2 regions of the Streptomyces sp. NPDC054975 genome follow, and region 1 is predicted to be linked to the other one. Evidence: riboswitches for the same ligand, from Rfam matches in the RefSeq annotation. Region 1 holds a riboswitch; the other holds the start of a gene.
The links. A riboswitch is a leader RNA that binds a small molecule or an ion and turns the genes downstream of it on or off. The one in region 1 is predicted to bind glycine.

Region 1 (15,759 bases):
CTCCGGAGGACGGCAGCAAGGGTGTGGCGGCCGACGGCCCGATCGAGGTCCGGGTCGACAGCGGGCGCCTGGAGCGGGTCACCGTCGTCCAGGTCGAGGACGCCCAGCGGGCCGAGGTGCCCGGCGAGATCAGCGCGGACGGGCTGAGCTGGCGGCCGAGGCCGGACTCCCGGCTCGCCCTCGCGGCCAAGTACAGCGTGGACGCCGTGGCGCTCGACGGGCATGGCCGGCGCTCGGCCCGGCACACCACCTTCACGACCGTCGTGCCCGAGCGGCGCTTCATCGGCTACTTCAAGCCGGAGAACCGTTCCACTGTCGGCACCGGCATGATCGTCTCCTTCGCCTTCAACCGCGCGATCGAGAACCGCGAGGCCGTCGAGCGGGCCATCAAGGTCACCTCCGACCCGCCGGTCGAGGTGGTCGGCCACTGGTTCGGCAAGGAGCGACTGGACTTCCGCCCGGCCGAGTACTGGCGGCCCGGCACCCAGGTGACCGTCGACCTCGCGCTGCGCGACGTCGAGGGCGCTCCGGGCGTGTACGGCATCCAGCGCAAGCGCGTCGGGTTCACCGTCGGGCGCTCCCAGGTCTCCGTCGTCGACGCGGCCGAGCACACCATGGAGGTGCGCAGGGACGGCGAGCTGCTCGCGACGCTGCCCATCACGGCCGGGGCGCCGAAGACCACGACGTACAACGGGAAGATGGTGGTCACGGAGTTGTACGACGTGACGCGGATGGACGGCCGGACGGTCGGCTTCGGCGGGGAGTACGACATCAAGGACGTGCCGCACGCGATGCGGCTGACCGAGTCCGGGACGTTCCTGCACGGCAACTACTGGGCCGCGCCCTCCACGTTCGGCTCGGCCAACGTCAGCCACGGCTGTGTGGGTCTGCGGGACGAGAAGGGCGGCAGCGCGGACTCCCCGGCGGGCTGGTTCTTCGACCGTACGCTCATCGGCGACGTCGTCGAGGTGGTCAACTCCCGTGACCGAAAGGTCGCTCCCGACAACGGCCTCGGAGGCTGGAACATGGAATGGGAGGAGTGGAAGGCGGGTTCGGCCCTGCGGTGACGTGGGCGAGTGACTCGCACCCCGTGCGAACTGGGACTGAACGGTGACATTCGCGTGGAACTTTCGTGTCTTCCGGTGTGATTATCTAACGCCGTGTGCGCGAGAGGATGTGCACGGGGGTGGGGCCCAGGCAGTGCCGGGTCGTGCGAGGGGAGAACACCATAGTGAACGGGCAGCCGATATCCGGAGCGACCACCGGACGAAGGCGCCGCGGCAACCGCCTCGGGGCACTGGCCACGGGAGCGTTGCTCCTGCTGCTGACCGCGTGCGGTGGCGGTGACGCCACCGGCGGCAAGGGGGGCCAGGACCCGGCGCAGGCCGGCAACGGCGGCAAGCAGGAGATCGCGGCCTCGCAGGCCGTCGTCACCATCGCCCCGAAGGACGGCGCCAAGTCGGTCGCCACCAGCGGGGCGCTGAAGGTCACGGCCGAGCAGGGCAAGCTGACCACGGTCACGGTCGCGGACACCAAGGGCGCCGCGGTCGAGGGCAAGATCTCGGCGGACGGCGCCAGCTGGCAGCCCGTCGGACACCTCTCCGCCGGTACGGAGTACAAGGTCCACGCGATCGCGAAGGACTCCGAGGGCCGTGAGTCGGCCAAGGACACCACCTTCACCACGCTGGTCCCGAAGAACACCTTCCTCGGCCACTACACGCCGGAGGACGGCTCGACCGTCGGCGTCGGCATGCCGGTCTCCATCCGCTTCACCCGGGGCATCACCGACCCGGAGGCCGTGGAGAAGGCCATCAAGGTCACCGCGACGCCCGCCGTCCGGGTCGAGGGCCACTGGTTCGGCAACGACCGTCTCGACTTCCGCCCGGAGAACTACTGGGCCGCCGGCACCAAGGTGACGGTCGAGCTGAACCTGGACGGCGTCGAGGGCCGCCCCGGTGTCTACGGCAAGCAGAAGAAGAAGGTCTCCTTCACCATCGGCCGCCGCCAGGTCTCCACGGTCGACGCCAGCGCCAAGACCATGAAGGTCGAGCGCGACGGCAAGATCATCAAGACGATCCCGATCACCGCGGGCGCCCCGGCCACGACCACGTACAACGGTCAGATGGTCATCAGTGAGAAGTACAAGGTGACCCGGATGAACGGCGCGACGGTCGGCTTCGGCGGTGAGTACGACATCAAGGACGTGCCGCACGCGATGCGTCTGTCCACCTCGGGCACCTTCGTCCACGGCAACTACTGGGCCTCGTCCGGGACCTTCGGCTCCGCCAACGTCAGCCACGGCTGCGTCGGTCTGCGTGATGCGCGCGGCGCGGGCGACAGCTCCACCCCGGCGGCGTGGTTCTACGACCGCTCGCTCATCGGTGACGTGGTCGTCGTGAAGAACTCGAAGGACAAGCAGATCCAGCCGGACAACGGCCTCAACGGCTGGAACATGCCCTGGTCGGAGTGGATCAAGTAGCTCTCCTCCGCGGGGGCCCGGTGCTGTGACCAACGGCACCGGGCCCCGCTGCGTTAACGGGGACTAACCTGCCCCGTATGACTGTGAACCTCGAAGTCGCCGAAGGCGTCGGCACGATCCGCCTCGACCGCCCCCCGATGAACGCCCTCGACATCGCCGTCCAGGACCGGCTGCGTGAGCTGGCCGAGGAGGCCGCCGACCGCGACGACGTGCGGGCGGTGATCCTGTACGGCGGCGAGAAGGTGTTCGCGGCCGGCGCGGACATCAAGGAGATGCAGGCCATGGACCACGCGGCCATGGTGAAGCGGTCGCGCGCGCTCCAGGACTCGTTCACGGCGGTCGCCCGGATCCCCAAGCCCGTCGTCGCCGCGGTCACCGGCTACGCCCTGGGCGGCGGCTGCGAGCTGGCGCTCTGCGCCGACTACCGGATCGCCGCCGACAACGCCAAGCTCGGCCAGCCCGAGATCCTGCTCGGCCTGATCCCCGGCGCCGGCGGCACCCAGCGGCTCTCCCGGCTGATCGGCCCCTCCAAGGCCAAGGACCTCATCTTCACCGGCCGGATGGTCAAGGCCGACGAGGCCCTGACGCTCGGTCTGGTGGACCGGGTCGTCCCCGCGGCCGAGGTCTACGAGCAGGCGCACGCCTGGGCCGCGAAGCTCGCTCAGGGCCCCGCCATCGCGCTGCGCGCCGCCAAGGAGGCGATCGACCAGGGCCTGGAGGCCGACATCGACACCGGCCTCGCGATCGAACGCACCTGGTTCGCGGGCCTCTTCGCGACCGAGGACCGGGAGCGCGGGATGCGGAGCTTCGTCGAGGAGGGCCCGGGCAAGGCCAAGTTCGTCTGACCCGCGCCGTACTCGTCAGTACCGCTTCTCGCCGCTGGCATATGCCGGAGGAATCTCCTGGAATTGTCGATTCCGGGGTACGGATTCCTCCGGAACGGCCACGCGGCCCCGTCCGTGCGGCCATGATGGGGGGCATGGCGGGCCTGGAGGGTGTGGAACAACCGCGGCAGCACGGCGGTGCGACCGCCGCACGGTGGGTACCGACCGGCGAGGACGAACAGGCCCTCGAAGCCCTGGAGTTGTACGGCAACCCGGCCGAGGACGACGTCCGGTTGCCGTCCCGTCCTGAGTCCGCCGCCATCGCCCGCCGGCTCACGCAGTGCGTGGTGCTCCGTCAGTGGGCCCTGACGCCGCAGCTCGCGGAGCACGCCGTCCTCCTGGTCTCGGAACTCGTCGGGAACGCCGTCCGGCACACCGGGGCGCGCGTCTTCGCGCTGCGGCTGCTGCGCCGCCGGGGCTGGATCCGGGTGGAGGTCCGCGACCCCTCGCGCGGTCTGCCGTGTCTGATGCCCGTGCAGGAGCTGGACATCAGCGGCCGCGGCCTCTTCCTCGTCGACAAGCTCTCCGACCGCTGGGGTGTCGATCTGCAGCCGCGCGGCAAGACCACCTGGTTCGAGATGCGGGTCTCCGACCGCTGAAAACCCAGAAGCCCCCGTGCGGGGGCTTCTGCGTAGGGAGCGCCGCGGATCGGGGGGGTGTATCCACGGTGCTCGGAACGACCTGGCCCGGGTCAATGGGGGTCGTGTTCCCGACTATGGCAGACAGGGGGCCTTGGCGCCAAAAGTCCCTACTGGGACAATTTGGTACATAGCCGCATAGTTCACCAGTGAATCGTTGGTGACATGGAGCACCAGCCTTGCGAATGGTGAATAAGTATGGTGTTCACCGGGTGTTTCCGTGGCCTGTCTGCATTTCGGACGCGGCGGGTCGGTCTGTAAACGTCCTGGATTGGCGTAATCGTTACCTTTCGGGCATCTCGCCTCTTCAATGGTCAGGTGACCCCCACCGATCGCCGTGGCGTCCTGCGGGCGGGCGCCGCCGCACTCGCGGGAGCCCTCACCACCGCCTGCGGCGCGGAGAACCCAGCTGAACGCCCCGCACCCGCGCCGGCCGCCCCCGCGCCCCGCCGCTTCCCCGGGCTGCCCGCCGAGATCACCGGCGGCCCGCGCGACCGCCCCCGGGTCGCCCTCACCTTCCACGGCCAGGGCGACCCCGGCCTCGCCCGCGCCGTGCTCGCCGAGGCCGAGAAGGGCGGGGCCCGGGTCACCGTCCTCGCCGTGGGGGAGTGGCTCGACGCCCACCCGGGCCTCGCCCGCCGCGTCCTCGACGGCGGCCACGACCTCGGCAACCACACCCAGCGCCACCTCGACGTCAACGCGATGACCGAGGACGAGGCACGCGCCGAGATCGCCGCCTGCGCCACCCGGCTGCGCCGCCTCACCGGCTCCATCGGCACCTGGTTCCGCCCCTCCAGGAGCCGGCACGCCACCGAGACCGTCCGGCGCGCCGCCCTCCGGGTGGGCTATCCGCACGTCCTCTCGTACGACGTCGACTCCCTCGACCACACCTCGCCCGGCGGCCCGGCCGTCGTCCGCAACGTCACCGGGCAGGTCCGGGCCGGGTCCGTGGTGAGCCTGCACTTCGGCTACGCGGACACCCTCGCCGCCCTGCCGCCCCTCCTCGCCGACCTCGACCGCCGCGGCCTGCGCGCGGTGACGACCACGGAGCTGCTGACCTGATGCTGCCTCTCACCACGCGCACGAAGAGCCTCCTCGCCGCCGCGCTGCTCGCCGCGCTCGCCGGCTGCGGCATCGCCGACCCGGCCCCCGAGCCCCGGGGCGGCGCCAAGAAGGAGGCCGGCGCGGCCCCCGCCGTACCGCGGCGGACCGCCCCCGCCGGGCTGCCCGGCATGCCGCCCGTCCTCGACCCCAAGGACATCTACGCGGCCGACCGCCCGAACAAGCTCTCGCCCGTGGTCAAGGACTTCCCGAGCCGGGTGTACGTCCCCAACACCAACTCCAACACCGTCTCGGTCATCGACCCGGCGACGTACCAGGTCATCGAGACGATCCCGGTCGGCATCCAGCCGCAGCACGTCGTGCCGTCCTGGGACATGAAGACCCTCTGGGTCAACAACAACCGCGGCCACACGCTCACCCCGATCGACCCGGCCACCGGCGTCGCGGGCAAGCCCGTCGAGGTCCACGACCCGTACAACCTGTACTTCACGCCCAACGGGAAGTACGCCGTCGTCATGGCCTCCCTCGACCGCGAGCTGGTCTTCCGCGACCCGCACACGATGGAGCGGAAGAAGACCGTCCCGGTCTCCTGCTACGGCGTCAACCACGCCGACTTCTCCGCCGACGGCCGGTACTTCGTCGTCTCCTGCGAGTTCTCCGGCGAACTCCTGAAGGTCGACACGGAGAAGATGGAGGTCATCGGCCAGCAGAGGCTTCCCGTCGAGGGCGCCATGCCGCAGGACGTGAAGATCTCCCCGGACGGCAAGACCTTCTACATCGCCGACATGATGGCCCACGGCATGTGGGTCCTCGACGGCGAGAAGTTCACCACCCCGCGGCTCCTGCCCACCGGCAAGGGCTGCCACGGCCTCTACATCTCCCGCGACTCCAAGGAGATGTACGTCCCCAACCGCGGCGAGGGCTCCATCTCGGTCTTCGACTTCGCCAAGAACCGTCTGACGAAGAAGTGGTGGCTGCCGGACGGAGGCTCCCCGGACATGGGCGGGGTCTCGGCCGACGGCAAGGTGCTGTGGCTGTCCGGCCGTTACGACTCCGAGGTCTACGCGATCGACACCACGACCGGCAGGCAACTGGCCCGCATCCCGGTCGGCGGCGGCCCGCACGGCCTGGCGGTCTACCCGCAGCCGGGCCGGTACTCGCTGGGCCACACGGGAATCTTCCGCTGAGCCTGCGGGGCCGCTCGCGTTCCCCGCTCAGCCCGCGACGAGCAGGGCCTCCGAGGCGATCGGCCGGTACCCGGCCGCCTGGAAGACGCGGACGCTGCGGGCGTTGCCCGGGGACTGCTGCGCCCAGACCACGTCGCCCGGCGTCAGATGCCGGGCGGCGAGCGCGAGGGCCCGGCCGATCCCCTGGTGCCTGACGTCCTCGTCCACCTCGATCGCGGCCTCCCAGCGGCCCGCCACGCCCCGGCCCAGGATCACCACCCCGCCGTCGGCCGCCCACACCCGTACGTCGTCGCGGTACTTCCGCGCCCGCGCCACCCGGGGGTGGTCCACGTCCTCGATCTCCCGCAGCTCCAGCTCGGGGGCCCCGGGCAGGGCGGGGGCGACCGTCAGCAGATCGACGGTGTTCATGCGCAGTCCCGTACGGCGCATGAGGGCGATGAGGAACTCCGGGTTCATGGAGGCGGCCAGCGGGTCGCTCGGCACCGCCGCCAGCTCCGCCCGCACCCACTCCGGGTCCTCGTCCGTGAAGACGACCGAGTGCGCGGTGAAGGCGAGGACCCCGGCGTCCCGGGGGCTGGGCTGCGGGACGACCGTCGTCGAACCGTCCGGCGGCGGGAACTCCCCGTGCGCCGCCGCTGCCAGGATCCGTGCCACGTCGTCACTCATGATCCCATGATCGGGCAAGGCCCGGCGCCCGGGCGCGGCGGGCCGACCGATAATCTGACCCCCGTCATCGAAGCATCGAGAAGGGGCGGAAACAGTGGCGGACATCGAGTCGGCACGCAGGGCGTTCGAGCGGTTCGACGTGGACGGGGACGGCCTCATCACCGCCGCCGAGTACAAGAGCGTCATGGCCCAACTGGGTGACTTCAACGTCACCGAGACCGTCGCCGAGGCGCTCATCAAGCAGCGGGACGCGAACCACGACGGCAAGCTGTCGTGGGACGAGTTCTGGGCGCACCTCAGCAAGGCCTGACCCCTCCGGAGCAGGGCGGGCGGCGTGTACTCCGTGCGTACGCACGTGAGTTGCCGCCCGTCCGGGCGCCGGTGACGATCGAGCGGTGACGTCTCCCGGATCCGAAGGCTCCCCGATACGCCCGACGGCCGTCGCGCTGGCCGTCATAGCCGTGCTGGCCGCCGTCCTGCTCGCGTTCATGGGCGCCGGCGTCGCCCAGACGGGCACCGGCGAACTCCGCGTCCCGGCGGCCGGTGCCACCAGTCTCCTGAGGCTCCTCGTCCTCGTCGCGCTCGCCGTCCATCTGGGTGAACTCGCAGGCGTCCGGCTCGCCCGCGACGGCCCCCTGCCCCGCAGCTGGTCGGCCGTCGCCGCCGTGTCCGGAGCGGCCGCGACCGCGGGCCTCATCCTCCTCTTCGCCGCCGTCAGCGGCCTCGGCCTCACGACGGTCTACGCCACCCGCGAGGGCAAGCTGCTCCTCGTCACGGCGAACGCCTTCGCCTTCGCCGCCCTCTGCGCCGCGAGCCGCCGCCCCGGGCTCGCCCTGGCCCCGCTGGCCGTCGTGGTCGGCGCGGAAGCCCTCCGCGCGCACCCCGAACCCACCTCCCCGGCGATCGGCGTCACCCTCACGGTCGTCCACCTGACGGCGGCGTCCCTCTGGACCGGCGCCCTCCTGTACGTCCTGCGCACGCTACGGCTCCGCACCGACGGCCGGGACGTCCTGGTCCGCTACGCCCGGGTGGCGGCCTGGATCTTCACGGCCCTCATCGTCACAGGAACCTGCTCGACCCTCCGCCGCCTCCCCCTGGACCTCGTCCTGACGACGGCCTACGGCAGAGTCCTCCTGGCCAAACTGGCCCTGGTCGGAGTGGCGAGCCTGCTGGCGCTGACCGCCCGGTACCGGATGTCGAGGGGCGGGGACGCACAGGCACCGGCCCGGATCGAGCTGGGTGTCCTGGGGGCGGTCATGGTGATCTCCGCGCTGCTGACCGTGGTGCCCGACCCGTACTGGCTGGAGTGGAACCGCGGCTGAGCCGACGGGAGAGCCGACGCGCGCGGGCGTGAACCTGGTGAGAAAATAGGGGTGTTCCCCTCTTCCCTCACCCCTATGGTCACTGTCGCGCGGCTGGTGCGTCGATTGCTGATGGCTGTGCTTCTGAGCGTAGCGATCAGCGTGGGACCGGTCGCCGTCCCGGCGTCGGCGGAACTGCCGCCGACACCGACCCCGACGGCGACGGGCGAACTGCCGCCGACGACGGAACCGCCACCGTCGACGACGGAGCCGCCGGCGACGACATCGGAACCGCCGCAGACCACGTCGGAACCGCCGGCAGCCGCGCCCTCCCTCACACTGAACCCGGATCACGGCTCCGTCGGAGACGTGATCGACGTCCGGGGCACGGGCTTCTACGGGTGCCCCGGTGGCACCGTGTACCTCCATGTGGTCGACGGGCCCGAGATCGCGTCCGGCATACCCGTGTCGGAGAACGGCGACTTCTCGTACACGGAGCCCATCCCGGCCGACTCGGACCCGGACACGTACACCTTCCGGGCCGAGTGCACCGACGATCCGTCCCTCTACGCGGACGCCGACCTCGTCGTCGAAAGCCCGGGGGACCCGCTCCTCACCCTCGCCGAGACGGAGGGCGCGAGGGGGAGCACCGTACGGGCGGAGGGCTCGGGCTTCCGGTGCTCGAACGTCGACCTTCTGTGGGACGGCGACGAAGCGCCGCTGGTCACCGCCCCCGTCACGGAACAGGCCACCTTCAGTACCGAGGTCCCCGTCCCGGACGACGCCCAGGCGGGTCCGCACACGGTGCGGGCGGTCTGCCAGGACTATCCGGAGCAGTACGGCGAGGCTTCGTACGAGGTCACGGACGCGCCGACCGACCCGCCGACGGACCCTCCGACCGACCCGCCCACCGATCCCCCGACCGACCCGCCGACGGACCCGCCGACCGACCTGCCGCCCGGCACCACCACCGGCGGCGACGGCGGCTCGACCCCCGTCGGGTGGGTCGTCGGCCCCGCCTCCCTGGGCGGCCTGCTCGCCCTCGCCGCCGCGGCGGCCGTCTACTTCGGGCGGCTGCACCGGGGCCCCCGCTGGGTGCGCAACCACGTTCGGGCCACCCTGCGGCCCGCCACCGGTGACACGGCGCTGATCGAGTACCGGCCGCCCGGCGAGCCGCCCACCCGCACCACCCGGCTCGACCCGCACCCGGACCCCGGCCGGCAGACTCTCGACGAGGAGGACCGATGACCACGACCGCGCCCCCGCGGGGCACGCCCCCTACGCCCGTCCGCTCGTTCCTGCTCGGCGACAACGAAGGCCTCGACGGCCCGCTGCGTGCCCATGACACCGCCGGGCCGCTGCTCGCACCCGTACGGGGCCGGACGCCCGCCGCCGACCGGGCGGTGGAGCACGAGATGGCCAGGGTCGTGGACGACTTCCTGGGCCTCGACGTGCTCGACCTGGCCGCCGCCGGCTGGCGCGGCCACTCCGCGCTGCAGTCCGCCGCGCGCCGCACCCGGGACATGCCGGGCAGCGAGGAGGTCGTCGCGCTCGCCACCCACCGGGTGACCTCCACGCACCGGCCCTACGTCGACGTCTACGTGGACGGCGCGAAGATCGGCACCCTGGACGTGCAGCTGAACGTGGTCTTCTGGATCTCCGGGCTCGTCTGTGTGGTTCGCGGCGGCTGGCTGACCGCCGTGCGGTCGGGGGAGTGCGCGGTCGACACGAGCCTGGCGGCGCAAGGGGCCGTGATCGCCGAGCGCCGGGGCGGCCGACTGGACCTCCCCGGCGGATTCGCGCTGCGGGGCCCGGTGCCGCTGCTGCGCGACGAGCCGAACCCGCACGAGGCCCCCACCGCCCCGGGGGTCCGTGGGCGGTGATCAGCCCGCGTGATCAGCACTCGATGATGTTGACCGCGAGCCCGCCGCGCGCCGTCTCCTTGTACTTGACCGACATGTCCGCGCCGGTCTCCTTCATCGTCTTGATGACCTTGTCCAGGGAGACCATGTGGCTGCCGTCGCCGCGGAGGGCCATCTTGGCCGCCGTGACCGCCTTGACCGCGGCCATGCCGTTGCGCTCGATGCACGGGATCTGGACCAGGCCGCCGACCGGGTCGCAGGTCAGGCCCAGGTTGTGTTCCATGCCGATCTCGGCCGCGTTCTCGACCTGCTCCGGGGAGCCGCCCATGACCTCGGCGAGGGCGCCCGCCGCCATCGAGCAGGCCGAGCCGACCTCGCCCTGGCAGCCGACCTCGGCGCCCGAGATCGAGGCGTTCTCCTTGAAGAGCATGCCGACGGCGCCCGCCGCGAGCAGGAAGCGGACCACGCCGTCGTCGTCGGCGCCGGGCACGAAGTTCACGTAGTAGTGCAGGACCGCCGGGATGATGCCCGCGGCGCCGTTCGTCGGGGCGGTGACCACGCGGCCGCCCGCCGCGTTCTCCTCGTTCACGGCCATCGCGTAGAGCGTGATCCACTCCATCGCCAGCGCCGCCGGCTCGCCCTCGGAGCGCAGCTTGCGGGCCGTGTTCGCGGCGCGGCGGCGGACCTTCAGGCCGCCCGGCAGGATGCCCTCGCGGGACATGCCGCGCGAGACGCAGGCCTGCATGACGCGCCAGATCTCCAGGAGACCTTCGCGGATCTCCTCCTCCGTGCGCCAGGCCTTCTCGTTCTCCATCATCATCGCGGAGATCGACAGGCCGGTCTCCTTCGCCAGGCGGAGCAGCTCGTCGCCCGTGCGGAAGGGGTACTTCAGGACCGTGTCGTCCGGGATGATCGGGTCCGAGCCCTCGACCGCGTCCTCGTCCACGACGAAGCCGCCGCCGACCGAGTAGTACGTCTTCTCCAGGACGAGGGCGCCCTCGGCGTCGTACGCGAAGACCGTCATGCCGTTGGCGTGGTACGGCAGCGCCTTGCGGCGGTGCAGGATCAGGTCCTCGTCGAAGTCGAACGGGATCTCGTGCGCGCCCAGCAGGTTGATCCGGCCGCTCGCCTTGATCCGCTCGAACTCGTCGTCAGCCGTCTCCACGTTCACCGTGCGCGGGGAGTTGCCCTCCAGGCCCAGCAGGACCGCCTTCGGCGTGCCGTGGCCGTGGCCCGTCGCGCCCAGCGAGCCGTACAGCTCCGCCCGTATCGACGCCGTGTGGGCGAGGAGCCCCTCGTTCTTCAGGCGGCGGGCGAACATCCGGGCGGCGCGCATCGGGCCCACCGTGTGGGAGCTGGACGGGCCGATGCCGATCGAGAACAGGTCGAAGACCGAGATGGCCACGGGGAACTCCTTGTGGGGGGCTGACGCCGTTGTCTGCCGGGGTGGTGCAGAACAGAGCAGTGCGGGAAAAGGGTGGGGCACCGTGCTCACTGTCCAGTGTGCGCGGTGCCCCGGAGCTTCGTACGAACAAAAGGGTACGAAATTACTTCAGGCCGGGGTACAGCGGGTGCTTCTCCGCCAGCGCGACGACCCGGGCCTTCAGGGCCTCCGCGTCGAAGCCGGGCTTCAGGGTCTCCGCGATGATGTCGGCGACCTCGGCGAAGTCCTCGGTGCCGAAGCCGCGGGTCGCGAGCGCCGGCGTACCGATGCGCAGACCCGAGGTGACCATCGGCGGACGCGGGTCGTTCGGGATCGCGTTCCGGTTGACCGTGATGCCGACCTCGTGGAGACGGTCCTCGGCCTGCTGACCGTCCAGCTCGGAGTTGCGCAGGTCCACCAAGACCAGGTGCACGTCCGTGCCGCCGGACAGGACCGAGACGCCGTGCGCGGTGACGTCGTCCTGGACCAGGCGCTCGGCCAGGATCCGGGCACCGTCCAGCGTACGCTGCTGGCGCTCCTTGAACTCCTCCGAAGCCGCGATCTTGAACGAGACGGCCTTGGCCGCGATCACGTGCTCCAGCGGGCCGCCCTGGAAGCCGGGGAAGACCGAGGAGTTCAGCTTCTTCGCGAACTCCTTCTTCGCCAGGATGATGCCGCCGCGCGGGCCGCCGAGCGTCTTGTGCGTGGTGGAGGTCACCACGTCCGCGTACTCGACCGGGTTCGGGTGCAGACCGGCCGCGACCAGGCCCGCGAAGTGGGCCATGTCGACCCACAGGTACGCCTCGACCTCGTCGGCGATCCGGCGGAACTCCGCGAAGTCCAGCTGGCGCGGGTACGCCGACCAGCCCGCGATGATCACCTTGGGGCGGTGCTCCTTGGCGAGGCGCTCGACCTCGGCCATGTCGACCAGACCGGCGTCGTCCACGTGGTACGCGACCACGTTGAACTGCTTGCCCGAGAAGTTCAGGCGCATGCCGTGGGTCAGGTGGCCGCCGTGGGCCAGGTCGAGGCCGAGGATCGTGTCGCCGGGCTGGGCGATCGCGAAGAGCGCGGCCTGGTTCGCGGAGGCGCCGGAGTGCGGCTGGACGTTGGCGTACTCGGCGCCGAACAGGTCCTTGATCCGGTCGATCGCGATCTGCTCGGCCACGTCGACGTGCTCGCAGCCGCCGTAGTAGCGGCGACCCGGGTAGCCCTCGGCGTACTTGTTGGTGAGGACCGAGCCCTGGGCCTCCATGACCGCGACCGGAGCGAAGTTCTCCGAGGCGATCATCTCAAGGGTGGACTGCTGGCGGTGGAGCTCGGCGTCGACGGCGGCGGCGACGTCCGGGTCCAGCTCGTGGAGAGGGGTGTTCAGCACAGACATGTTGCGATCCCTTGGGGGTCTCAGTTCCCGGCGGAGAACTCGGCGTACGCGTCGGCGGAGAGCAGGTCGTCCGGCTCACCCGTGACGCGCACCTTGAACAGCCAGCCACCCTCGAACGGAGCGGTGTTCACCAGCGACGGGTCGTCCACCACGTCCTGGTTGGCCGCCACGACCTCACCGGAGACCGGGGAGTACAGGTCGCTGACGGACTTGGTCGACTCCAGCTCGCCGCAGGTCTCGCCCGCGGTCACCGTGTCACCGACCTCCGGGAGCTGGGCGTAGACGACGTCACCGAGCGCGTTGGCCGCGAACTCCGTGATGCCGACCGTCGCGACGCCGTCCTCGGCGGCCGACAGCCACTCGTGCTCCTTGGTGTAGCGCAGCTGCTGGGGGTTGCTCATGACCTGATTCTCCTGGATCGGATGAGTGCTGATGAACGCGGGTCTTACGGGATGAGACGCGGAGCGAGACGTTCCGGCGTGCGAAACGTCACTTCTGGCGCTTGTAGAAGGGCAGCGCCACGACCTCGTACGGCTCGTGGGTGCCGCGGATGTCCACACCTACACCCTGCGTACCGGGGTCGGCGTGCGCCGCGTCCACATAGGCCATCGCGATCGGCTTTCCGAGGGTCGGCGACGGGGCGCCGGAGGTGACCTCGCCGATGACCTCGCCGTTCGCGACGACGGAGAAGCCGGCGCGCGGGACCCGGCGGCCCTCGGCGATCAGGCCGACCAGCTTGCGCGGCGGGGCGGTCTCGGCGCGCTCGGCGGCCTTCTCCAGGGCCTCGCGGCCGACGAAGCGGCCCTCGTTCGTCGTCTTCTCGAACTTCACGACCCGGCCGAGGCCCGCGTCGAACGGGGTGAGCGAGGTCGTCAGCTCGTGCCCGTACAGCGGCATGCCCGCCTCCAGGCGGAGGGTGTCACGGCAGGAGAGGCCGCAGGGGATCAGACCGACCGGGGCGCCGGCCTCGGTCAGCGCCTTCCAGACGCCCTCGGCGTGCTCCGGCTTCAGGAAGAGCTCGAAGCCGTCCTCGCCGGTGTAGCCGGTACGGGCGATCAGCGCCGGGACCCCGGCGACCGTGCCCGGGAGGCCGGCGTAGTACTTCAGACCGTCCAGGTCGGCGTCGGTGAGGGACTTCAGGATGCCGGGGGACTCCGGGCCCTGGACGGCGAGCAGGGCGTACGCGTCCCGGTCGTCGCGCACCTCGGCGTCGAAACCGGCCGCGCGCTCGGTCAGCGCGTCGAGGACGATCTGCGCGTTGGAGGCGTTGGCGACGACCATGTACTCCTGCTCCCGGAGCCGGTACACGATCAGGTCGTCCAGGATGCCGCCGTCCTCCTGGCAGATCATGGTGTAGCGGGCGCGGCCCACGCCCACCGTGGAGATGTTGCCGACCAGCGCGAAGTCGAGCAGCTCCACGGCCTGCGGACCGGTGACGGTGATCTCACCCATGTGGGAGAGGTCGAAGAGGCCCGCCTTGGTGCGGACGGCGTTGTGCTCGTCCCGCTCGCTGGCGTAGCGCAGCGGCATGTCCCAGCCGGCGAAGTCGGTCATGGTCGCGCCGAGCGAACGATGCAGGGCATCGAGGGCGGTCAGGCGGGGGGCGTTGCTCATGGGGTGGCTCCCAAGTCCCAGGGGCGTGCAGGGCACGACATGCATGACGGGTGAGGACAATCCTCCCCATCTGTCATGGAACCTGAGAGGTTCACCGAGAGCATCTCGTCACCGAGAGATCGGCTTGCACCTTGGGTGGGAACGCCACGGGCGTCCCGCTTTTCAGATCTGCCTCATCCACGCGGTACGGGGCCTGAGAGATTCAAGGGAGGGTCTTGCTCCTTCGGCGCCCGGGGCCCACCGTGGTGGTTCCGGGACTCTCCCGCGCGGATTCGAGCGGCCGGTATGAGGTTGTGTGCGCTTGGCGCGCACATCATTGCACGCGGTGTCCGATCGGCAAATCGCTTGTGGCTGATTACCCCTTCTTTACACTTTGTGGGCAAGGGGTCCCGGGACCCGACAGGGGGAGACGACGATGACGATCCAGCACACCGGCGCCTACGCCGCGGGTACGGGGATACCGGCCCCGCGCGCCCGCGCCCGGTCCCGCAGGCGCCGCGCCGCGCCCCTGCTGCGCGACCTGCGCGAGCGTGGCGGCCGGGGACCCCGGACGCTCTTCTTCGCCGCCGGGGACCTCGTCGTGGTCTCCGGGCTGCCCGGAAGCGGCAAGTCGACGCTGATGCGGCGCGCCGCCGACGGCCTCGGCATCGACTCCCAGGACGCCCGCGAGCGCTGGGAGGCCCGGCTGCCCGCCTTCCTGCCGTACGCGGTCTACCGCCCACTGGCCCGGATCGCCCACTACGCCGGGCTGCGGAGCGCCCTGCGCGCCGGGCGGAGCGTCGTCGTCCACGACTGCGGCACGCAGTCCTGGGTGCGGAACTGGCTGGCCCGCGAGGCCCGCCGCCGGGGCAGCGCCCTCCATCTGATCCTGCTCGACGTGACGCCCGACACCGCCCGCGCCGGCCAGCGCGAGCGCGGCCGCGGCGTCTCGGGGTACGCCTTCGCCCGGCACCGCCGGGCCGTCGGCCGGCTGCTCGCCTCGGTGGAGTCCGGACGGCTGCCCCGGGGGTGCGCCTCGGCGACCCTGCTCGACCGGGACGCCGCCGGAGTCCTGCGGACGATCACCTTCCGCTCCGCCCACTGAGCCCTTTTGGCCACAGGGGCGCCAGGGCGGCGTTAGGGTTCTGCCCCGAGGGCGTCGTGACCAGGGCGCGTGAGTAAAGGGAAACGGAAACCGTGGACGTTACGTGGCCGGGCAACGAGCTCGAAGAGGTCCTCGCGGCCTCGCTCGGCAACCCCTCCGCCGGAGGCCGCCTCGT
Region 2 (15,730 bases), on a different contig from region 1:
GGGGTTGGGGGGGGGCGCGCCCCCGCCCCCCCCCCCCTTCTCCACACCTGCGCCTACACGGTGGGCAGCCAGTCCACCCGGCCGGCCAGCAGCCCGTACCCGACGAAGGCCACGATGTCGAGCAGCGCGTGCGCCACCACCAGCGGACCCACGCGCCCCCAGCGCCGGTACAGGTACACGAAGACGACGCCCATCACGACGTTCCCGACGAAGCCACCGATCCCCTGGTACAGGTGGTACGAGCCGCGCAGCACCGAACTCGCCACCAGCGCGGCCATCGGCGACCACCCCAACTGCCCGAGTCTGCGCAGCAGATAGCCGACGACGATGACCTCCTCCAGTACGGAGTTCTGCACCGCCGACAGGATCAGCACCGGGTACTTCCACCACACGTCCGGCAGCGACTCGGGCACCACGGTCAGATTGAACCCGGCTCCCCGCGCCGCGAGGTAGAAGGCCAGCCCCGCACTCCCGATCCCGGCCGCGACCAGCGCGCCCCTCCCGAGGTCGGGCCAGGCCCGGGTCCGGTCGAAGCCGATCGCCCGCATCCCCGCCCCCTCGCGCAGCAGCAGATGCGCGACGAGCACGACCGGGACGAGCGCCGTGGCGATGCCGAAGAGCTGCCAGGCCAGATCGAGCCACGGCCGCCCGGGCGTGTACGAGCCGTTGAGCGTCGCCGCCTGTTCCTTCAGACCGCCGGGCTTGGTCAGCGAACCGATGAAGCTGATGAGGGACGACACGGCGCTCGCGCCGAGCGACAGCGCCAGGACGATCAGGGTCTCGGACCGCAGGATCCCGCGCGGAGGGCCGCCGGGCGGAAGCGCGTCAGGCACCACTCGTTGATCCGACACCACACCTGTCTCCACTTCCCCATCGCTTTCCGGGTACGGAGATCATGCGTGACGGCCCGTGCCGCGCGCCATTCCGGGGCGCCCCTCTGCCCGACTAGTCGATCCCCACCGGCCACAGGTGCACCGGCTCGCCGCCCCGCATCAGCTCGGCGTACCGGCGGGTCGTGGCCGCCAGCGCCGCGTCCCGGTCGAGGCCGGACGCCAGCGCCTGGTGGAAGGTGTCGGCCTGCCAGGACGCGCCGTTGACCCGCCGTCGGCACCGCTCCTCGATGACCCCGAGGTAGAAGTCGCGGTCGGCCGGCTCGACGTGCCACGCGTCGAGCCCGGCCGCGGCCAGCGGCAGCAGTTCGTCGAGGACGAGTCGTACGGCCGGTACGGCGGCCACCCCGCCCGAACGGCCCGGGCGCGGCCAGCGCAGCTCCGCCTCGATGCCGTGGCGGCACGCGGTGTCGAAGTTCGCGGCGGCGTCCTCGAAGGGCAGCCGCTTCCAGACCGGCCGGGTGTCCTCGGCCAGCGCCCGCACCAGGCCGTAGTAGAAGGCCGCGTTGGCGACGACGTCGGTGACGGTCGGCCCGGCCGGCAGCACCCGGTTCTCCACCCGCAGATGCGGGACGCCGTCGACCCAGCCGTACACCGGCCGGTTCCAGCGGTACACGGTCCCGTTGTGCAGGACGAGCTCCTGCAACCGTGGCACCCCGCCCTGGTCCAGGACCCGGAGCGGGTCCTCCTCGTCGCAGATCGGCAGCAGCGGGGGAAAGTACCGGAGGTTCTCCTCGAAGAGGTCGTACGCGGAGTCCACCCACCGCTCCCCGAACCAGGTCCGGGGCCGCACCCCCTGCGCCTGGAGCTCCGGCGGCCGGGTGTCCGTGGCCTGGGTGAACAGCGGCGGCCGGGACTCGCGCCACAGCTCGCGGCCGAAGAGGAACGGCGAGTTGGCGCCGACGGCGATCTGGACCGCCGTCACGGCCTGCGCCGCGTTCCACACCGCGGCGAACCGCGCGGGCGTGACCTGGAGGTGCAGCTGCACGGAGGTGCAGGCGGCCTCGGGCACGATCGACGTGGCCGTGCAGGTCAGCCGCTCCACGCCGTGGATGTCGAGGGTGAAATCCTCTCCCCGGGCGGCGACGATCTGGTCGTTGAGGAGGGTGTAACGATCGACGTCGGAGAGGTTCTCGGAGACGAGATCATCCTGTGCCAGCGTCGGCAGAATTCCGATCATGACGACGCCCGCGTCGAGTTCGTGGGCCTTGCGGTCGGCATATCCCAGACCGGCCCTGAGTTCCTCCGCGAGCCGGTCGAAAACGCGCCCGCCGAGCCGGTGCGGGGCGATGTTCACTTCGAGGTTGAACATTCCCAGTTCCGTCTGGAAATCCGGGCTCGCGATGCGATCCAGGACAGCCCCATTCACCATCCTGGGCATGCCGTCGGCGCCCACGAGATTGAGTTCGATCTCCAGGCCCATCAGATTCCTCGGCCGGTCGAACCTCTTCTCCGCCAGGAGCCGCGCAAGCCCCGCCAGACACTGCTGGAGCTTCCTGCGGTATCGCTGCCGATCGGACAGGCCGAACCCGTCTGCCACGACCTTCTCCCCCATGGGAAGCGTTCCTTCCGATCGGGCGGCCACGGCGACGGCCGCGCGCGTCACGGACGATGATGCCCACACTATTGATCCATAACGCCTGCGGCCCGTCCTCGTTGAACGATAGGCTGGTTCGAGCAATCGCTCGGCACGCCCCACGGGCATCCGGCAATGGACATATTCCCCGAACATATTCAACGAAAGCGGGGAGTCGATATCCGGCCGTCCGCTTCGGTGAAGACCTCGCAGGCAGACGACCGGCACCCGTCACATATACGATGAATCGCCTCAGGAACAAGGCCGGATGAGACCTTGCCCGCAATATCGGCGACCGCTAGCGGAAACACTGCGTGAACACGTCTCGTATAAACTCCGCGGACGAGGCAGAGTGTTGGCACCCGGCCATGGCTTCATGGCCCTTTCGGCCCGGCAGCCCACAGCGCCGTCGTTCCTGCCCACGCATCAACGTGTCTCCTGAGCGAGAGGCGACCCATCATGCTCCGACCCTCCCCGGCCCCCGCGCCGGCCCTGCGCAGTGTCCTCGCGGCCCTCGGTTCCCCCACCGCCGTCCGCGAGGCGCGAACTCCCGCCCTGCGGACGGCCCACGGGCCACTGAGCCCCGAGCTGCCCCTGCCCGTGCACGTCCTCGACGTACGGGACCAGGTCGTCGACGTACGGGACCAGGGAATCCCGTCCGGGCAGGCCCCGCGCACCCGGCTGGCCGGCTGGCGCTTCCTGATCCGGGGCGCCGACCGGGCGGTCGCCGCCGCCGACACCATGCTCACCCCCGACGGCTGGTCCTTCTCGCACTTCTTCGAAGGCCCCTACGTCGCTGCCACCGAACGCGCCCTGCTCCAGGCCGAGGCGCTGCCCACGGCGTACCAGCCGAGGCTGCTGTCCGTACCGGAGTTGTACATGCTGACGCTCTGGCTGCACGGCGACACCGAGGCCGACGGCGCCTCGTCCGCACCCGACCCGGCCGACCTGCTGATCCCGCTCGCCCCGGCACCGCCCGGCATCGCGGCGAACCAGCCCCACCTGGTCGCCGACCTGCTGCCCGTCCTCACGCTGCGGCTGGCTCCCCCACCGCTCTTCGGCACCCCGGCGCCGGCCTGAGCCGGTCCGGGACGAACCACCGTCGCGCCCCGCGGCCGCCGTGGCCGCGGGGCGCCCTGTTGCCCTGGCACCCGCCCCGGAAAGCCTTGCTGTTGCCGAACGTGCGCCTCGAACACCCCTCCCCGTACGGGCTAGCCCACCAGGGCTATCCCGAACCACCCGAAGAGATGGCCCAGTTGAGTTGAACCGCCCGCGCGGGTGATACGTCTTCATGCAGTAGGAAGAGCTGCCGCGAAATACCTGCGGATCGCCGTCCGTAGGGGAACACTGGACCAACCGAACCGACCACGGGGGGCGGCCATGAGCACCGAACCGAGCCGCAGGACGACACACACACTCACCACGACGCAGCGAAAGAACCCATCCATGTGCCAGCACCAGCCTGCCTGTCCCACCGCCGAGTCCGCCGACCGGGAGGCGGCCCGCATGACGGCGCACCACCCGGAGCAGGGCTGGAGCCTGCTGTGCAACGGGGTCCTGCTCTTCGAGGACACCGGTGAACTCCTGCCGGACGGCCAGATCATCGCCCCGCACCGCCCGCTGACGGTGGGCCGCGTGACGACCGCCGCCTGACGCGGGCCGCGCGTCGGGCACGACACGTACGAGGGAACACGCAAGGGCCGGCCCGGAGAAGAACTCTCCGAACCGGCCCTGACTCATGTCCGCACTACTGGTCGTACTCGTCCAGCGGCGGGCAGGAGCAGACGAGGTTGCGGTCGCCGAACGCGCCGTCGATCCGGCGGACCGGCGGCCAGTACTTGTCCGCGGCCGAGACACCGGCCGGGAAGACCGCCTCGTCACGGGTGTACGGGTGGTTCCACTCCCCGCCCAGCGCGGCGGCCGTGTGCGGGGCGTTGGCCAGCGGGTTGTCCCCGGCCGGCCACTCGCCCGACGCGACCTTCTCGATCTCGCCGCGGATCGCGATCATCGTGTCGCAGAAGCGGTCGAGCTCGGTGAGGTCCTCGGACTCGGTCGGCTCGATCATCAGCGTGCCGGCCACCGGGAACGACATCGTCGGCGCGTGGAAGCCGTAGTCGATCAGACGCTTGGCGATGTCGTCGACGCTGACGCCGGTCGCCTTGGACAGCGGGCGCAGGTCGACGATGCACTCGTGGGCGACGAGCCCGGCCGGACCGGTGTAGAGCACCGGGTAGTGCGGCTCCAGGCGCTTGGCGATGTAGTTCGCCGCGAGCACGGCCACCTGCGTGGCGCGCTTGAGCCCCTCGCCACCCATCAGCCGCACGTACGACCAGGAGATCGGCAGGATGCCGGCCGAGCCCCACGGGGCGGCCGAGATCGGGCCGACGCCCGTCTCCGGACCGGCGGTCGGCTGCAGCGGGTGGTTCGGCAGGTACGGGGCGAGGTGCGCGCGCACACCGACCGGGCCGACGCCGGGGCCACCGCCACCGTGCGGGATGCAGAAGGTCTTGTGCAGGTTCAGGTGGGAGACATCGCCGCCGAACTTGCCCGGCTTGGCGAGCCCGACCAGCGCGTTGAGGTTGGCGCCGTCGACGTACACCTGACCGCCGGCCTCGTGCACCTCGGCGCAGATGTCGGCGACGTGCTCCTCGAACACACCGTGCGTGGACGGGTAGGTGATCATCAGCACGGACAGCTCGTCGCGGTACTGCGCGATCTTCGCGCGCAGGTCCTCGACGTCGACCTCGCCGTCGTCGGCGGTCTTGACGACGACGACCTTCATGCCGGCCATCACGGCGGAGGCGGCGTTGGTGCCGTGCGCCGAGGACGGGATCAGGCAGACGGTGCGCTGCTCGTCGCCGTTGGCACGGTGGTAGGCGCGGACGGCCAGCAGACCGGCCAGCTCGCCCTGCGAACCGGCGTTGGGCTGGATCGACACCTTGTCGTAGCCGGTGACCTCGGCGAGACGCTCCTCCAGCTCGGTGATGAGCGTGAGGTAGCCCTGGGCCTGCTCGATGGGGGCGAAGGGGTGGATCTGGCCGAACTCCGGCCAGGTCACCGGCTCCATCTCGGTGGTCGCGTTCAGCTTCATGGTGCAGGAGCCGAGCGGGATCATGCCGCGGTCGAGCGCGTAGTCACGGTCGGCGAGCTTGCGCAGGTAGCGCAGCATCGACGTCTCGGACCGGTGCGCGTGGAAGACCGGGTGGGTGAGGTACGCGTCGGTGCGCAGCACCCCGGCGGGCAGCGCGTCCTCGGTCGCGGCGTCCAGGGCCTCGATGTCGGCGACGACACCGAAGGCGGCCCAGACGGCGGCGACCTGCGCGCGCCCGGTGGTCTCGTCGCAGGAGACCGACACGTGGTCGGCGTCGACGAGGTACAGGTTGACGCCGGCCTCGCGGGCGGCGGCGACGGCCTCGGCGGCCCGGCCGGGCACGCGGACGGTGACGGTGTCGAAGAAGCTGGCGTGGACCACCTCGACGCCACCGGCGCGAAGGCCCTCGGCGAGGACGGAGGCGTACCGGTGCACCCGCTGGGCGATCTGCTTCAGCCCGTCCGGCCCGTGGTAGACGGCGTACATGCCGGCCATGACGGCGAGCAGGACCTGTGCGGTGCAGATGTTGCTGGTGGCCTTCTCGCGGCGGATGTGCTGCTCGCGGGTCTGCAGGGCCAGGCGGTACGCCCTGTTGCCGTCGGCGTCGACGGAGACGCCGACGAGGCGGCCGGGCAGCGAGCGGGCGTGCTTGTCCTGGACGGCCATGTACCCGGCGTGGGGCCCGCCGAAGCCCATGGGCACACCGAAGCGCTGCGTCGTACCGACGGCGATATCGGCCCCAAGAGCACCGGGCGAGGTGAGCAGGGTAAGAGCGAGCAGGTCGGCGGCGACGGTGACGATCGCGCCGAGCTCGTGGGCCGCGTCGATGAGCGGCTTGATGTCACGGACGGCACCGGAGGCGCCGGGGTACTGCAGGAGCACACCGAAGACACCGCGCTCGGCGATCTCGGCCGGGATGCCCTCGCTGAGATCGGCGACGACGACCTCGACACCGGTCGGCTCGGCGCGGGTCTCGATGACGGCGATGGTCTGCGGCAGGGCGTCGGCGTCGATGAGGAAGACACCGTTCTTGACCTTGCCGACCCGGCGGGAGAGCGCCATGGCCTCGGCGGCCGCGGTGCCCTCGTCGAGGAGGGAGGCGCCGGAGGTCGGCAGCCCGGTGAGGTCGGCGACCATCGTCTGGAAGTTGAGCAGCGCCTCGAGACGACCCTGGGAGATCTCGGGCTGGTACGGCGTGTAGGCCGTGTACCAGGCGGGGTTCTCCATGACGTTCCGCAGGATCACGGGCGGCGTGAAGGTCCCGTAGTACCCGAGCCCGATCATCGGGGCGAGAACCTGGTTACGGTCGGCGAGCTCACGCAGCTCGGCGAGGACCTGGGCCTCGGTGCGCGCAGCCGGCAGGCCGAGGGCCTCGGCGTTCTTGATCACGTCCGGCACGGCGGCGGCCGTGAGCTCGTCGAGGGAGCCGTAGCCGACCTGCGCGAGCATCTTGGCCCGGGCTTCGGCGTCGGGCCCGATGTGCCGCTGCTCGAACGGGATGCCCTGTTCGAGTTCGGAGAGCGAAATGCGGTGGGCGGTCATGTACGGAGGCCTCCTGGTCGTCACGACCTGCGAGGGGCACCACGGCGCGGGTACCCGGACGGCCTCCCCCTCTGTCATCTCAACCTGAGAGCTTCACCGGCACGCCAAAGGCACGCCGGTTTTCACCGTCGGTGAGAGCGGACGCCGTCGGACCTCCGCTCTGCTTTCCAGAGTGACCTCGTCCATGCGGTACAGGTGCCTGAGAGATTCCGGGGAGGATTTGCTCCTTCGGCGCCTCCGAAAGGTTTCTCCGGAGGACTCTCCCGCACAGGGTCGACAGCCACAGCCAGCCTACCAGCGCGGTTGCGACTTCCATCGCTCAAGTGGCCGACATCCCAGATGTGCACTTTCGTAGTCCTTGTAGAGCAGTTGCGACCTGTTGGAGGGACCGTGCAGACCGACATCGATCCGCGCAGCCTGATCGGCCGCAAGGCGTTCGACCGCAACGGACACAAGATCGGCACCGTGGACGAGGTGTACCTGGACGATGCGACGGGCGTCCCCGAATGGGCGGCGGTCCGCACGGGCCTCTTCGGCCGGGACGCGTTCGTCCCCCTGGAGCCGAGCGAACTGATCGGTGACGGCCTCCACATCCCGTACGAACGCGCCCTGATCAAGGACGCCCCCGACTTCGGCGTAGGCCGCCACTTGTCTCCGGAACAGGAACTCCAGCTCTACCGCCACTACAACCTGGCCCTCCCCCCAGCTCCCCCACCGGACCACGACTTCGGCCACCTGGCAGGCCAGGAGGAAACGTAGACAAGCCGCACGGGCGATGCGGGCGAAGACACCAGGCCGGCCGAAGGCCGGGCGCCCGCCCCGCCTTGCCCTCCCGCGCCAGCCGCCGACGGCGCGCAACCCCCACCAGGATGACCCGCACCTCTGCTCTCCCAGCCGCACGGGCGGTGCGGGTGGGAACACCAGCCCGGCCGGCGGCCGGGCGCACGCGCTAGGCGACCGCCGCCGTACCCTCCCCGCCGCCCCCCACCAGCGGCAGCGCCTCGCTCGCCGCCAGCTCCGGATCGTCGACGAGGAACGTCCGCACCCGCCCCGGCGCCGACCCCGGCTCCTCGAAGCGGACGGTGACCCGCCCCACCCCGCTCCCCTGCACCCACCCAGCCCCGAACACGGCGTGCCGTACGTCGTGCCCGGGCGCCCATCTCCGCTCGGCGGCCGTCACCGGCTCCTCCGCCTCCGGAGCGACCTCGGGCACCGGCGCCTCCCCCGCCGAGGCGCCCGAAACCCCGGCCCCCACCACACCCCCCACCTCCGCTGCCGCCTCCGCCTGCGCGAACAAATCCTCCTGCGTGTAGTCCGCCAGGCCACTCACCCCCACCCCCAGCAACCGCACCCCGCCCGTGGTGTCCACCCCCTCCAGCAACCGCCCCGCCGCCTCCCGCACCACCAGCGGATCGTCCGTGGGCCCCCGCAACGTCTCCGAGCGCGTCAGCGTCGAGAAGTCGAAGCGCCGCACCTTGAGCACGATCGTCCGCCCCGAGTGCCCCGAAGCTCGCAGCCGCCCCACGCACCGCTCGGCCAGCCGCTCCACCTCGACCCGGATCCGCACCCGGTCGTGCAGGTCCACGTCGAACGTGTCCTCGACCGACACCGACTTCGCGTCCCTCTCGGCCACCACGGGCCGGTCGTCGTACCCCTGGGCCATCCTGTACAGGGAGGCCCCGTGCGCCCGCCCCAGCAGCCGTACAAGCTCGTCCTCGCCCGCTTCCGCGAGGTCGGACACCGTCGTCATCCCGGCCCGCCGCAGATGCTCCCCCGTGGCCGGCCCGACCCCCGGCAGGATCCGCACCGACTTGGGCCCCAGCAGCTCCCGCTCGGTCCCCGGCTCCATGAGCACCAGGCCGTTGGGCTTCGCCTCCTCGGAAGCGATCTTGGCGATCATCTTCGACCCCGCCAGCCCCACCGACCCCGACAGCCCCGTGGTCGCGAGAATGTCCCTGCGCAGCCGCTCACCGGCCTCCCGCGCGCTCCGGCTGTCGTCCGCCACACCCCCGGCTTCCAGGTCCACGAAGGCCTCGTCCAGGCTCAGCGGCTCCACAAGCGGCGAAAGCCGCCCGAGCAGCTCCATGACCTGCTCGCTGATCGACCGGTAGAAGGCGAAGCGCGGCACAAGGTAGGCGGCATTGGGCGCGAGCCGCCGCGCCTGCGCCATCGGCATCGCGGAGTGCACGCCGAAACGCCGCGCCTCGTACGACGCCGTGGCCACGACCCCACGCGGTCCCAGCCCACCCACGACCACCGGTTTTCCGCGCAGACTCGGCTTGGCCGCCTGCTCGGCGGCCGCGAAGAAGGCATCCATGTCGAGATGCAGAATCGTCGGCGCGGCTCTCACAACTCCGATGCTGCCCTACGCCACTGACAACCGACCGTACTCACGCACACCCGCGCCACAGAGAGGCGCGTGCCCAGCACGCGCCGAGAACAGACCCACCCCGGACGGGACCGCTCAAACCGCCCGATCGCGCCGCCGCCGCGCGAGCTCGTCGCCCGGGTTGTGCCCGATGAGGGTCTCGCCGGTGTCGATCCGCTCACCGTGCAGCTGCGACAGCGCCGCCTCCACGTCCCGCCAGACCACGCCCACGGCGATACCGAAGACACCCTGGCCACCCTGGAGCAGGTCCACGACCTCGTCCGGCGAGGAGCACTCGTACACCGTCGCGCCGTCGCTCATCAGGGTCATCCGCTCCAGATCGCGGAAACCACGGGCCCGCAGGTGCTGGACGGCGGCCCGGATGTTCTGCAGCGCCACCCCGGTGTCGAGGAAACGCTTGACGATCTTGAGAACGACGACGTCACGGAAGCTGTAGAGCCGCTGCGTCCCCGACCCGTACGCGGGCCGCACGCTCGGCTCGACGAGCCCGGTCCGGGCCCAGTAGTCCAATTGGCGGTAGGTGATCCCCGCCGCCGCGCACGCGGTCGGCCCCCGGTACCCCACCGTGTCCGACTCGTCCGCCCCGAAGTCGCCCACACTGCCGTGAAGCGGATACGGACCGCTTTCCTCGGGCGCGCGCCCGAGGGAGCCCCCTGCCGTACCGTCGCCGCTGCTCATCACGCCGACCCTCCGTCCTTGACCTGCCCACACGAAGGTAGGCAGTCACTTGGGGTGCGTCAACGATCGCCACACTGGGCACGCCGAGTGATAATCACCCTGAGAGTGGTTTCCCGTGTCCCTCTCCGGGGAAAGGCTATCCGAATGCGCTGACGGCGCCCCGCAGACGACGCCGGACCAAGCCCGCCGGCCACCAGCCACCCAGCGGCCGGCCACCGACTTTCGGCCATTCGGTACCGGTTACCGGCTACTGGCTGCTGGACCCGAAGTCCTCCGGGGAGATCTGGTCGAGGAACTCGCGGAACTTCTCCACCTCGTCCTCCTGCTCGTCCGGAATCGCGATACCGGCGTCGTCCAGCACGCCGTCACTGCCGAAGATCGGCGTCCCGGTGCGCAGGGCCAGCGCTATCGCGTCGGACGGCCTGGCGCTCACCTCGACACCGCTGGCGAAGACCAGCTCCGCGTAGAAGACACCTTCACGGAGATCGGTGATGCGGACCTCGGTGAGCTCCTGGCCCACCGCCTCAAGGACGTCCTTGAACAGGTCGTGCGTCAGCGGCCTGGCAGGGGCCATGCCCTGCTGGGCGAAGGCGATCGCGGTCGCCTCCCCCGGTCCGATCCAGATGGGGAGGTACCGATCGCCTCCCACTTCACGCAGGAGCACGATCGGCTGGTTGGAGGGCATTTCCACCCGGACACCCACAACGTCGAGCTCGTTCACACAGCAACCCTAGGACGTGCCCGACCGGTTTGGGTAGTCGGGGCCCCACAAGATCACTGCAGCCGGAGCCCCAGCGCGGTCTGGACCAGTGCCGCGTGCAGCCGTACGGAGAGCCCGGCGAGCTCCTTCGCGGTGGCCTCCGCATGGGCTCTGGTCTGCGGGTTACGGTGCCGCCGCAGCGGCGCCACCATCTGCTCGACGAGCCCCGCCTCCCGGTCGGCGGCCGCTTTGACCGCCCGGAGATGTCGCGGCTCCAGACCGAATCTCCCCAGATCCGCGACAAGTCTGGCGACAGTCACCGCCTCGGCGTCGTACCCGCCCTCGGGCCCCGGAGCGATGAGTCCGTACGACTCCCACTCCACGAGCTCCTCCTCCGTCACCTCCGCGGCGGCCAGCAGCTCGGCCCGCCCCACACGCGCGGCGGTCGGACGGTCACCGTCCGCATCCCATGCGCCGACCGCGTCGCCCAGCAGATCCCGCTGGGGGCTGGGAGAGGGAAGCTTGATCTGCTCACCCCGGGCGAGGGCGTCGAGATGCTCCCGGATGACCTTCAGCGGAAGATAGTGATCACGCTGCATCCGCAGGATCTGAGCGAGCCGCTCGACGTCCTGCGGGCTGAACTTCCGGTACCCGGAGGCCGTGCGCCGGGGCTCGACGAGCCCCTCGGCCTCCAGGAACCGGATCTTCGAGATGGTCACTTCGGGAAACTCGTCCCGCAGCTGATTCAGCACCGTCCCGATGCTGACCAGCCGGTCGCCCGCGGTGGCGGTGCGGTGACCGGCACCGCCCGTCGGTGTTCGCAGCATGGACCTTCCCTGAAGAGTTCCCGATGCGTCACATGCCTCGCTGGCTCGAGTAGAAGACCAGCCGGTACTTGCCGATCTGTACCTCGTCGCCGTTGGACAGAACGACCGAGTCGATCGGCTCACGGTTGACGTACGTGCCGTTGAGGCTGCCGACGTCGGCGACGGTGAAGCTGCCGTCCTGCGCCCGCCGGAACTCCACGTGACGCCGCGACACGGTGACGTCGTCGAGGAAGATGTCGCTCTGCGGGTGGCGGCCGGCCGTGGTCAGCTCGCTGTCCAGCAGGAAGCGGCTGCCCGAGTTCGGTCCCCGGCGCACCACCAGGAGCGCCGAACCGGCCGGCAGCGCCTCGACGGCCGCCAGCGCCTCGGGCGACAGGTTCGGCAGCTGCGTCTGACCGGTGACCTCGGCGTCGTACGCCTCGAGACCGGAGATCGAGATCGTCGACGTCGTCTCGGACGCGCGCTCCACGTTCGCCCCGCCCCGCAGCGGCGTGCCGCAGTGGGAGCAGAAACGGCTGTCCGCGGCATTGCGGTGACCGCACCTCGTACACACCGGCATGGACGCGTCCTCCCGCCGCGGCTGACCCGCGGAGGTCTGGGTCGCGTACGGGTCGGGGGTGAACCCTCCACCCGTACTTGAGGTTGATGGTTCCCCGAAACCTATGCGCCCGGCACCGGCAGGGTCAACAGACGACGCGCCCTGGCCGCCGACCTCGTCACGGAAGAGCGGGCGCTCGCTACCCTGCTCCTCCTCACTCTGGGCGTGGCGCGGCGCGCGGTGCTTGGCGTTGCCGCCGTCCTCGCGTGCGCTCTTGCCGAACAACTTCGCAAAAAAACTCACGGGCGATTCCCCTTGACCGAAACAGACCCGCCCGTGGGGCAGGACGAACCCTGAATGAACACACCTGCCGACCCGGACATCCTCACAACGTCCGTATCCACCCGACAGTTTCCACCACGCACCACCCTTGTGGTGCGGCGACCCCCCGCAACGCCATCCCCATGTCGCGCGGCTGCCATGTGCCCCCGCCTCACTGCGAGGACGACTGAGCGTAGTCAGGCCGCTTCGCAGGTCGCAAGGCATCCACGACGATCTTCTGGGACCGGGCCACGGTCGCGGTGGCCTGCTCCTTCTCCAGCGTCTGGACGACTCCACCGGGGATGTTGAGCGCGGGCTCGAGATCCTCGGGCTTGCCGATGACCTTGAAGACGTACGGAGCGGTCACCTTCGTTCCATCGATCTCTATGTCACCGCCACTTCCTGTGAAGTAGCTGTCAGCGACGACCCGTACGTCGTTGATCTGGATCGCCTCGGCGCCGGCGGCACGCAGCTCCTGGATCGCGTCGAGCAGCATGTCCGACTCGACCGCGGCGGCGGCCCCACGGATCGTCAGGGTGATCCCCGGCCCCTCCGCGGCGACGGTTCCGGCCAGAATGCCGAGCTGCCGCTCCTTCTCCTGGGTCTGCTTGCGCGCCTCCTCGGCCTGGTCCGAGCTGGACTCCAGCTCCGAGCGCTGCGTCTCCAGGCGCGCCTTCTCGTCCTCCAGGCGCTGCGTGCGGTCGTCGAGCTCGTCGAGGATCCGAACCAGGTCCTCCTGGCGTGCCCCGCGCAGCGCGCTGTTGTCGCTGGTGGAACGGACTTGGATGGCGAGGCCGAGGCCGAGGACGAACAGCAGCACGGCGACGATGAGTTGGGCCCGGCTCACACGCGGCGGCCACAGCCCTGCGGCCAGCCGCTGCCGCCCGGTCAGCTGCGGCTCGGGCGCGGCCGGCGGCGGCCCGGCGGGCGGCGTCGCGGAGGCCGCCCGGTCCTCGTTCGAGTTGCCAGGCATGTCCGCGTTCTTCGAGTTGTCCGAGTTCTTCGGGTTCTCCGGGTTCTCCGGGCTGCCCGGCGTCACGTCGTCGCTCATCGGTGTCACGCCCGGAAGACGTGCCGCCGGATGGCGGCGGCGTTGGAGAAGATGCGGATGCCGAGCACGACGACCACACCCGTCGACAGCTGCGCACCGACGCCCAGCTTGTCGCCGAGGAAGACGATCAGCGCGGCGACCACCACGTTGGACAGGAAGGAGACCACGAAGACCTTGTCGACGAAGATCCCGTCGAGCATGGCCCGCAGACCACCGAAGACCGCGTCCAGGGCGGCGACCACGGCGATCGGAAGATAGGGCTCGACCACCGCCGGAACCTCGGGACGGACCAACAGTCCGACCACGACTCCCACGATCAGGCCCAGTACGGCGATCAAGATGTGCCCTTCCCTGTGTCGGCCGTGGCCCGCCCGGTGGCGTCGGCCGCCCCGGCTCCCCTCGGCACTGCTGTACGTACGATCAGGCTCGGCGCGGCCGGCAGACGCACCTCGGTCTCGGCCGAGATGCTGGTACGGATCCCGAAGTTCTCCTGCAGCGCGTGCAGATACTGCCCGTCGGCGCTGTCCTGGAACGCGGTGCTCAGCCGCTGCCCGTCCCCCACCGCGAGCACCGTGTACGGCGGCACCAGCGGCTTGTTGTCGACCAGTATGGCGTCGCCCGCCGCCCGGATCGCGGACAGCGACGTCAAGCGCTGGCCGTTGATCGCGACGGCCTCGGCACCCGACTCCCACAGTCCGTTGACGACCCGCTGCATGTCACGGTCGCGGACCCGGCCGGTGTCGGAGAACCCGCTGCTCTCCCGGGGACCCCCGCCACCGCTGTCGGTGTCCTTGGCGTCGTCGACCACGAGCCTCACACCGGGACCGCGTACAGGCGTCGCGCCCGAGAGCAGCGCCACCAGCTCGGCCTGGTCACCACCGTGCTGTTCGAGCGCCTTACGCTGCCGGTCCCCGACCTCGACGCGGATCTTCTCGACGTCCTCCTCCAGCCTGTCGGCCGCGGTGGTCTCCGCCTCGATCCGGTCGATGAGCTCCTGCCGCTCCTTGGCCACGACGGGCGCCGAGATACGCGCCTCGGCCGCACCCACGGTCACCACGGCGGCGGCCAGGACGAGGCCCGCCGCGAGCCCCAGCTTGGCCCGGAGCGTACGAGGAAGCCCGCCGCCCTCGGCGGCGCGCCGGGCCGAGGCCTCGGCATAGCCGTCGTCGAGCGCGTGGTCCATCACGTTGGTCAGCAGCGACATGGACGCGTCCGGACGCGCGGGTGGGGTTCCGGTGCTCCGAACGGGGTGCTGCTGCGACATGCCGCACATCGTCGCACGTCGGCGGTGCTACCGCCGAATGGCCCCACCGATGAACCGGGCGGTGTCCCACGGACACCACCCGGCTCACCCGTCCCGTCGCTTCAGTGACCTGCGCTCTCGACCACGTTCGACCACTCGTCGAGCAGGGCCTGCGCCGAGGTGTCGTCGGGACCCTCCGCCCACAGATGGGTGACGGCCTCGGCCGGGTCGGGCAGCACCATCACCCACCGCCCGTCGGCCTCGACGACCCGTACGCCGTCGGTGGTGTCCACGGACCGCTCACCGGCCGCCTCCACCACCCGGCGCATCACGAGCCCCTTCACGGCCCACGGCGTCGCGACGTCCCGTTTCAGGACGTGCGCCCGTGGGATACGGGCATCGATCTGGCTCAGCGTGAGCTGGGTCCGCGCCACCAGACCGATGAGCCGTACGAACGCGGCGGCACCGTCGAAGACGCTGCTGAACTCCGGAATGATGAAGCCGCCCCGGCCGTCACCGCCGAAGATCGTCGACTCCTCACGGCCGACTCTCGTCAGATCGTCCGGCGAGGTCGTCGTCCACTCCACCTGCGTGCCGTGGTACGCGGCGACCTGCTCGGCGATCCGCGTGGTCGTCACAGGCAGCGCCACCCGCCCCGAGCGCCGCTCGGCGGCCACCAGATCGAGCATGACCAGGAGCGAGCGGTCGTCCTCGATGATCCGGCCCCGCTCGTCGACGAGCGACAGCCGCTCACCCACCGGGTCGAATCGCACCCCGAACGCGGCGCGCGCCGAGGCGACGATCTCCCCGAGCCGCACGAGCCCGGCACGCCGGGTCTCCACCGACTCCGTGGGCCGCGACTCGTCAAGCCCCGGGTTGATCGT

Region 2: another riboswitch for glycine. It lies ahead of gcvP (aminomethyl-transferring glycine dehydrogenase); the one in region 1 lies ahead of gcvT (glycine cleavage system aminomethyltransferase GcvT).

Annotation. Positions count from the first base shown of each region.
Region 1 covers NZ_JBSGWV010000035.1:8,193-23,951, reverse strand. The annotation lists gene ACWF79_RS25525 (L,D-transpeptidase) at 1-1,067, shown strand, start outside; gene ACWF79_RS25520 (L,D-transpeptidase) at 1,232-2,479, shown strand; gene ACWF79_RS25515 (enoyl-CoA hydratase/isomerase family protein) at 2,557-3,324, shown strand; gene ACWF79_RS25510 (ATP-binding protein) at 3,459-3,962, shown strand; gene ACWF79_RS25505 (polysaccharide deacetylase family protein) at 4,320-5,063, shown strand; gene ACWF79_RS25500 (YVTN family beta-propeller repeat protein) at 5,063-6,250, shown strand; gene ACWF79_RS25495 (GNAT family N-acetyltransferase) at 6,278-6,916, opposite strand; gene ACWF79_RS25490 (EF-hand domain-containing protein) at 7,011-7,226, shown strand; gene ACWF79_RS25485 (CopD family protein) at 7,312-8,238, shown strand; gene ACWF79_RS25480 (hypothetical protein) at 8,356-9,465, shown strand; gene ACWF79_RS25475 (hypothetical protein) at 9,462-10,100, shown strand; gene ACWF79_RS25470 (L-serine ammonia-lyase) at 10,114-11,484, opposite strand; gene ACWF79_RS25465 (serine hydroxymethyltransferase) at 11,627-12,886, opposite strand; gene gcvH (glycine cleavage system protein GcvH) at 12,907-13,287, opposite strand; gene gcvT (glycine cleavage system aminomethyltransferase GcvT) at 13,376-14,500, opposite strand; glycine riboswitch at 14,673-14,775, opposite strand; gene ACWF79_RS25450 (AAA family ATPase) at 14,916-15,584, shown strand; gene ACWF79_RS25445 (enhanced serine sensitivity protein SseB) at 15,677-15,759, shown strand, end outside.
Region 2 covers NZ_JBSGWV010000080.1:2,646-18,375, reverse strand. The annotation lists gene ACWF79_RS33685 (CPBP family glutamic-type intramembrane protease) at 54-833, opposite strand; gene ACWF79_RS33680 (glutamate-cysteine ligase family protein) at 946-2,445, opposite strand; gene ACWF79_RS33675 (hypothetical protein) at 2,926-3,546, shown strand; gene ACWF79_RS33670 (DUF5999 family protein) at 3,913-4,119, shown strand; gene gcvP (aminomethyl-transferring glycine dehydrogenase) at 4,214-7,099, opposite strand; glycine riboswitch at 7,277-7,375, opposite strand; gene ACWF79_RS33660 (PRC-barrel domain-containing protein) at 7,490-7,858, shown strand; gene ACWF79_RS33655 (DNA polymerase IV) at 8,049-9,449, opposite strand; gene ACWF79_RS33650 (MerR family transcriptional regulator) at 9,564-10,166, opposite strand; gene ACWF79_RS33645 (bifunctional nuclease family protein) at 10,414-10,887, opposite strand; gene ftsR (transcriptional regulator FtsR) at 10,941-11,693, opposite strand; gene ACWF79_RS33635 (FHA domain-containing protein) at 11,722-12,642, opposite strand; gene ACWF79_RS33630 (DUF881 domain-containing protein) at 12,725-13,525, opposite strand; gene ACWF79_RS33625 (small basic family protein) at 13,609-13,941, opposite strand; gene ACWF79_RS33620 (DUF881 domain-containing protein) at 13,938-14,867, opposite strand; gene ACWF79_RS33615 (sugar phosphate nucleotidyltransferase) at 14,969-15,730, opposite strand, start outside.